3 regions of the Streptomyces sp. NPDC057543 genome follow, and region 3 is predicted to be linked to each of the others. Evidence: predicted binding sites of a transcription regulator. Region 3 holds the regulator's gene; each other region holds the start of a gene.
The links. The regulator HrcA, encoded in region 3, represses chaperone genes, less so after heat shock. The targets are predictions, from matches to a motif close to TTNGCACTCNGNNNNNCNGAGTGCNAA.
Positions count from the first base shown of each region.

Region 1: groES (co-chaperone GroES) is a predicted target of HrcA. The motif match lies at 1,081-1,107, and genes of this name have one in related genera.
Region 2: groL (chaperonin GroEL) is a predicted target of HrcA. The motif match lies at 683-709, and genes of this name have one in related genera.

Region 1 covers NZ_JBHVFF010000165.1:16,278-18,544, forward strand. The annotation lists gene groL (chaperonin GroEL) at 1-521, opposite strand, end outside; gene groES (co-chaperone GroES) at 621-929, opposite strand; gene ACFU8Q_RS25345 (DUF6234 family protein) at 1,248-1,721, shown strand; partial or broken gene ACFU8Q_RS25350 (polysaccharide deacetylase family protein) at 1,999-2,267, opposite strand, start outside.
Region 2 covers NZ_JBHVFF010000028.1:11,328-13,594, reverse strand. The annotation lists gene ACFU8Q_RS07745 (cold-shock protein) at 289-495, shown strand; gene groL (chaperonin GroEL) at 872-2,267, shown strand, end outside.
Region 3 covers NZ_JBHVFF010000466.1:562-2,828, forward strand. The annotation lists gene dnaJ (molecular chaperone DnaJ) at 1-683, opposite strand, end outside; gene hrcA (heat-inducible transcriptional repressor HrcA) at 684-1,700, opposite strand; gene ACFU8Q_RS39810 (MBL fold metallo-hydrolase) at 1,896-2,267, shown strand, end outside.

The DNA.
Region 1 (2,267 bases), on a different contig from region 3:
GTGATGACACCGTCCTTGCCGACCTTGTCCATCGCCTCGGCGATGAGCTCGCCGACCTGCGGGTCCTGCGCGGAGAGCGCGGCCACGGCGGCGATGTCGGTCTTGTCGTCGATCGGACGGGCGGTCGCGAGGAGCTCGTCGGAGACGGCCTTGACCGCGGCGTCGATGCCCTTCTTCAGGGCGGCCGGGGAAGCACCCGCGGCGACGTTGCGCAGACCCTCGCGGACGAGCGCCTGGGCCAGCACGGTGGCGGTGGTCGTACCGTCACCCGCGACGTCGTTGGTCTTGGTCGCCACCTCCTTCACCAGCTGGGCACCGAGGTTCTCGTACGGGTCGTCGAGCTCGACCTCGCGCGCGATGGTGACACCGTCGTTGGTGATGGTGGGTGCGCCGAACTTCTTGTCGATGACGACGTTGCGGCCCTTGGGGCCGATCGTCACCTTGACCGTGTCGGCAAGCTTGTTGACGCCGCGCTCAAGGGCGCGACGGGCGTCCTCGTCGAACTTCAGGATCTTCGCCATGGCTGCTGAGCTTTCCTCTCGAACGAACTGCGCCCCCGACCACCCGGCTGGTTATTCGCAGGGGGCCAGGGGCGCAGAACAGAAGCAAACGTGGGTGAATTACTTCTCGACGATCGCGAGCACGTCGCGGGCCGAGAGGACGAGGTACTCCTCGCCGTTGTACTTCACCTCGGTGCCGCCGTACTTGCTGTAGAGCACGACGTCGCCGGTCTTGACGTCGAGCGGAAGGCGCTCGCCGTTCTCGAAGCGGCCCGGGCCCACGGCCAGGACGACGCCCTCCTGGGGCTTCTCCTTGGCGGTGTCCGGAATGACCAGGCCGGAGGCCGTGGTCTGCTCGGCGTCGAGCGGCTGGACCACAATGCGGTCCTCGAGCGGCTTGATCGCAACCTTGGTGCTGGCGGTCGACACGATCCGGTCTCCCCCTTCGGAGATCTCACGGGGTAACAGTCTTTGGGTGGCGACCAGGTGGATCCGTCGTCGCGGGTGCCGGACCTGCCAGTCGCACAGTACTGCTGGCACTCTCCAGTGGTGAGTGCCAGCACCGAGACTATGACCGCGATTAGCACTCGGTCAAGCGGAGTGCCAATTCACGCGGTCGTGGCGTCCACCGGCGCCCTGCTCCCCGCCCCGAGCCCCGCGCCGACCGGGGCACCGCCCGGACAACAGTCCGGACAACACTGGGACAACGGTCGTACGGACCGCGGCGTTCCGTACGACCGTGTGAACATGACCGAATCTCCGTACCGGCAGTCGGCTCCGCGGGCCCTGCGGCCCCGGCACGGCTCGCGCGCCGTGAACGGCTGTCTCGATGTGGCGCTGGGTCTGCTGCTGGTGCTCCTGGAGGGGCTGATCTGCGCGGTCGCCGCCCACTCCCTGGCCCTGTCGCGGTGGGACCCCGGCGCTTCGGAGACGTCGGGCCCGCCGCCGATGGACTGGACGCCCGTCCTCGTCCTCGGCGGGATCGCGGTGGCGGTCGCACTGATCGCCGTGGTGCTGATCCGCGAGAACTGGCCCTGGGCGGGGGCGCTCCAGATCCCGGTCGTGCTCCTGCTGTGCGTGGCGGCGGTGCAGGTCGGGCACGAGGACTACCGCCGCGCGCACCCGGCGCCGGCCGCCACCCCTTCGGACCATCCCGGCCGGTCCGGCCGCCAGTGCCTCAGCGGCGGCGACAACCACGAGTGCCTGGACTCCGGCGGCTGAGGGCAGGCGATGACGACCAGCGCCCCCGATGCCCCGTGATCGCCGTGATCACCATGGCCACCACGGTCACGCCGGTCACTGCGGCCGCTGCGATCGTCCCGGGAGCCGTTCGGATGCGCCTGCGGGCCCACCGCGGGGGTCGGCGCCGGGCGGGTCACCTTCTGTGCGGCCTTGCGGCCCAGCCGTTCGATCGGGGCGACCGACTGCGCGCACCCGGCGGTGCCGGTCAGGAGCGCACCGGCTGCCAGCAGGCCGACGAGCACCCGGTACGCCCTTCTCATACGTAGTCCTCCAGCCGGGCCACGGCGTACCCCTTGTCCGTGACGGTCTTCATGACCGCGCGGACCAGGTCGGCCATGTCGGCACCCCAGTCCTTGCGGCCCCGGAAGTGCGTGAGGATGATGTCGCCGGGGTGCAGGTCCTGGTCCACCTCACGCCACTCCATGTGGTCCGGGAACGCCTCCGCGTTCCAGAGCGGCACGGCCTTGATGCCGCAGGACTTCGCGATCCGGAGCGTGTCCCCGTTGTACTTGCCGTACGGCGGGC
Region 2 (2,267 bases), on a different contig from region 3:
GCGCCCGGCCACGACAAGAAGCAGCCAAAGTAGTCGATCTCCTTGCGCCATAAGTCACCTTTGCCCGGCCCGACTTGCCCTGGAATCTCATGAATTCCTCATAATCGGGCGTTCGGTGCTGCCCAGAATTCTCGTCCGATTGACCTGTTGCAGAGGGCAGTTGGGCAGATACATTCGGCCGCGGTCGACGCGTTCCGGCGCACGCACCCTCTCCTGTCGGAGGGTGAGTTCTGACCCGGGTCCGCGAAGTGCGGTCCTGTGCAAGGGCCAGTAATAGGGGAGTTAGGCATGGCTCAGGGCACCGTCAAGTGGTTCAACGCGGAGAAGGGGTACGGCTTCATCGCGGTCGACGGTGGTGCGGATGTTTTCGTCCACTACAGCGCGATCCAGATGGACGGGTACCGCACCCTCGAAGAGGGTCAGCGAGTTGAATTCGAGATCTCGCAGGGCCAGAAGGGGCCGCAGGCGGACATGGTCAAGCTCGCCGTCGGCTGAGCTCGACGCGGTCGGCCAACGACAATACTCACGCACTACTCACGCACGGAGGGTCCGTACCCCTGGGGTACGGACCCTCCGCGCGTCTGTGTGTCCGAGCGCCCGTGTCCGTGCGACGCGCGTCTGCGTGTCGTGTGTCCGGGGCTGTCCGAGGGGGGCCGTCGTTGTCCACATCCCGAGGCGGACGCTTGCACTCTCCGGGGTCGAGTGCTAATCATTGGCGTTAGCACTCTCCAGGTGAGAGTGACAGAACTTGGACCGGGCCGGTGAGGCCCGCAGGTCCGGTGGGGCAAGGAACCACCGGTCAGGCAGGCCGTCCGTCGCGGGCGCCACTCGGTCCGGAGCAATCCACCCCTGTCCGGGAGGACCACTTCACATGGCCAAGATCATCGCGTTCGACGAGGAGGCCCGGCGCGGTCTCGAGCGCGGCATGAACCAGCTCGCCGACGCCGTCAAGGTCACCCTTGGCCCCAAGGGTCGCAACGTCGTCCTTGAGAAGAAGTGGGGCGCCCCCACGATCACCAACGATGGTGTGTCCATCGCCAAGGAGATCGAGCTGGAGGACCCGTACGAGAAGATCGGTGCGGAGCTGGTCAAGGAGGTCGCCAAGAAGACGGACGACGTCGCCGGCGACGGTACGACCACCGCCACCGTTCTCGCCCAGGCTCTCGTCCGCGAGGGCCTGCGCAACGTCGCCGCGGGTGCCAACCCGATGGCCCTCAAGCGGGGCATCGAGAAGGCCGTCGAGGCCGTCTCCGCCGCCCTCCTGGAGCAGGCCAAGGACGTGGAGACCAAGGAGCAGATCGCTTCGACCGCCTCCATCTCCGCCGCCGACACCCAGATCGGCGAGCTCATCGCCGAGGCCATGGACAAGGTCGGCAAGGAAGGCGTCATCACCGTCGAGGAGTCCCAGACCTTCGGTCTGGAGCTGGAGCTCACCGAGGGTATGCGCTTCGACAAGGGCTACATCTCGGCGTACTTCGCCACGGACATGGAGCGCATGGAGTCGTCGCTGGACGACCCGTACATCCTGATCGTGAACTCCAAGGTCAGCAACGTGAAGGACCTCCTTCCGCTGCTGGAGAAGGTCATGCAGTCCGGCAAGCCGCTGCTGATCATCGCCGAGGACGTCGAGGGCGAGGCCCTGTCGACCCTGGTCGTCAACAAGATCCGTGGCACCTTCAAGTCCGTCGCCGTCAAGGCCCCGGGCTTCGGTGACCGCCGCAAGGCCATGCTCGGCGACATCGCCATCCTCACCGGTGGCACCGTCATCTCCGAGGAGGTCGGCCTCAAGCTGGAGAACGCCGGTCTCGACCTGCTCGGCCGCGCCCGCAAGGTCGTCATCACCAAGGACGAGACGACGATCGTCGACGGCGCCGGTGACACCGACCAGGTTCAGGGTCGCGTCAACCAGATCCGTGCCGAGATCGAGAACTCCGACTCGGACTACGACCGCGAGAAGCTCCAGGAGCGCCTCGCGAAGCTGGCCGGCGGCGTGGCCGTCATCAAGGCCGGTGCCGCGACCGAGGTCGAGCTCAAGGAGCGCAAGCACCGCATCGAGGACGCGGTGCGCAACGCCAAGGCCGCCGTCGAGGAGGGCATCGTCGCCGGTGGTGGCGTGGCTCTGCTCCAGGCCTCGGCCGTCTTCGAGAAGCTGGAGCTCTCGGGTGACGAGGCGACCGGCGCCAACGCCGTCAAGCTGGCGCTGGAGGCCCCGCTCAAGCAGATCGCCGTCAACGGTGGTCTTGAGGGCGGCGTCGTCGTCGAGAAGG
Region 3 (2,267 bases):
CGGGTGCCGTTGTCGACACCGGCGGGGATCTTCACGGTGAGCGTGCGCCTGGATCGGATGCGGCCGTCGCCGGCGCACTCCGGGCACGGGGTCGGCACGACCGTTCCGAAGCCCTGGCACTGCGGGCAGGGCCGCGAGGTCATGACCTGGCCGAGGAAGGACCGGGTGACCTGGGAGACCTCACCGCGGCCGCGGCACATGTCACAGGTCTGGGCGGAGGTGCCGGGTGCGGCGCCCTCGCCGTTGCAGGTCGTACAGACGACCGCCGTGTCGACCTGGATGTCCTTCGTGGTGCCGAACGCGGCCTCGGCGAGATCGATCTCCAGCCGGATCATCGCGTCCTGGCCGCGCCGGGTGCGCGAACGGGGTCCACGCTGCGACGACGTACCGAAGAACGCGTCCATGATGTCGGAGAAGTTGCCGAAGCCACCCTGTCCGAATCCGCCCGCGCCACCGCCGCCGGAGGCGGACAGCGGGTCACCGCCGAGGTCGTAGACCTGCTTCTTCTGCGCGTCCGACAACACCTCGTAGGCGGCGTTGATCTCCTTGAACCGCTCCTGGGTCTTCGGATCGGGGTTCACATCCGGATGCAGCTCGCGAGCGAGCCGCCGGAATGCCTTCTTGATCTCATCCTGAGATGCGTCGCGGCGCACGCCGAGTACGGCGTAGTAGTCCGTGGCCACTTACGACTCCGCCAGGATCTGTCCGACGTAACGTGCCACTGCGCGTACCGCTCCCATCGTTCCGGGGTAGTCCATGCGGGTCGGTCCGACCACGCCGAGTTTGGCGACTGCCTCGTCGCCCGAACCGTAGCCGACCGCGACGACGGACGTGGAGTTGAGCCCCTCGTGGGCGTTCTCGTGCCCGATTCGTACGGTCATGCCCGAGTCCTTGGCCTCGCCGAGCAGCTTCAGCAGCACGACCTGCTCCTCCAGTGCCTCCAGCACCGGCCGGATCACCACAGGGAAGTCGTGCCCGAAGCGGGTGAGGTTGGAGGTGCCGCCGATCATCAGCCGCTCCTCCGTCTCCTCGACGAGGGTTTCGAGCAGGGTGGAGAGCACGGTGGAGACCGTTCCCCGGTCCTCGCTCTCGAATGAGTCCGGCAGATCCTGCACCAATTGCGGGACATCCGCGAAGCGGCGCCCGACGACCCGGCTGTTGAGCCGGGCCCGCAGATCGGCGAGAGACGTCTCACCGAACGGGGCGGGGCAGTCGATCATGCGCTGTTCGACCCGGCCGGTGTCCGTGATCAGCACGAGCATCAGCCGGGCGGACGCCAGCGACAGCAGCTCCACATGCCGCACCGTGGACCGGGTCAGCGAGGGGTACTGCACGATGGCGACCTGCCGGGTCAGCTGCGCGAGCAGCCGTACGGTGCGACCCACGACGTCGTCGAGGTCGACCGCGCCGTCGAGGAAGTTGTGAATGGCACGGCGTTCCGGCGACGAGAGGGGCTTGACGCCCGCGAGCTTGTCGACGAAGAGCCGGTAGCCCTTGTCCGTCGGGATACGTCCCGCACTGGTGTGGGGCTGGGCGATGAAGCCCTCGTCCTCCAGCACCGCCATGTCGTTGCGGACGGTGGCCGGAGAGACCCCCAGCTTGTGCCGCTCGGTGAGCGCCTTGGAACCCACGGGCTCCTCGGTGCCGACATAGTCCTGGACGATGGCGCGCAGCACTTCGAGTCTGCGTTCGCTGAGCATCGCGCACACCTCCAGCTGTGTTCCTCGTGGTTCTCGGGCCGTTCCTGGTTCATTCCCAGGAATCCGCCTGGCACTCTGTCGTCGCGAGTGCCAGCAACCCCCCGGCCAGTGTACGGCGGCCGAGTGGGGGCCTAGCAAGGGCGACCGGCCACGCTACCCCGAGACCGCGCAGGTCGTTGCCGATAGCGTCGCGGTATGGATGCCTCTTGGGAAGAGTTCGGCTGGGAGCGACTCGGTCACGGAATGGGCCGCCGGCGCCTTCCCGGATGGGATGCGACCGTCGCACTGGTGGTCGGGGCGGAGGGAGTTCTGCTCTACGACACCGGATCGACACTCCGCGAAGGCGCCGAAGTACGGGCTCAGGCACAGGCCCTGCTCGGCCGCAAGGTGACGCATATCGCACTCAGCCACCCGCACTTCGACCATGTGCTGGGCACCGCGGCGTTCTCCGGCGCCCAGGTGTACGGGGCGGTCGGCATGGCGGGCCTGCTGAAGTCCGGGGCGGACGCCCTGTACGCCTCCGCGGTACGCCACGGCGTGTCCGAGCACGACGCGGCGGAGGCCACC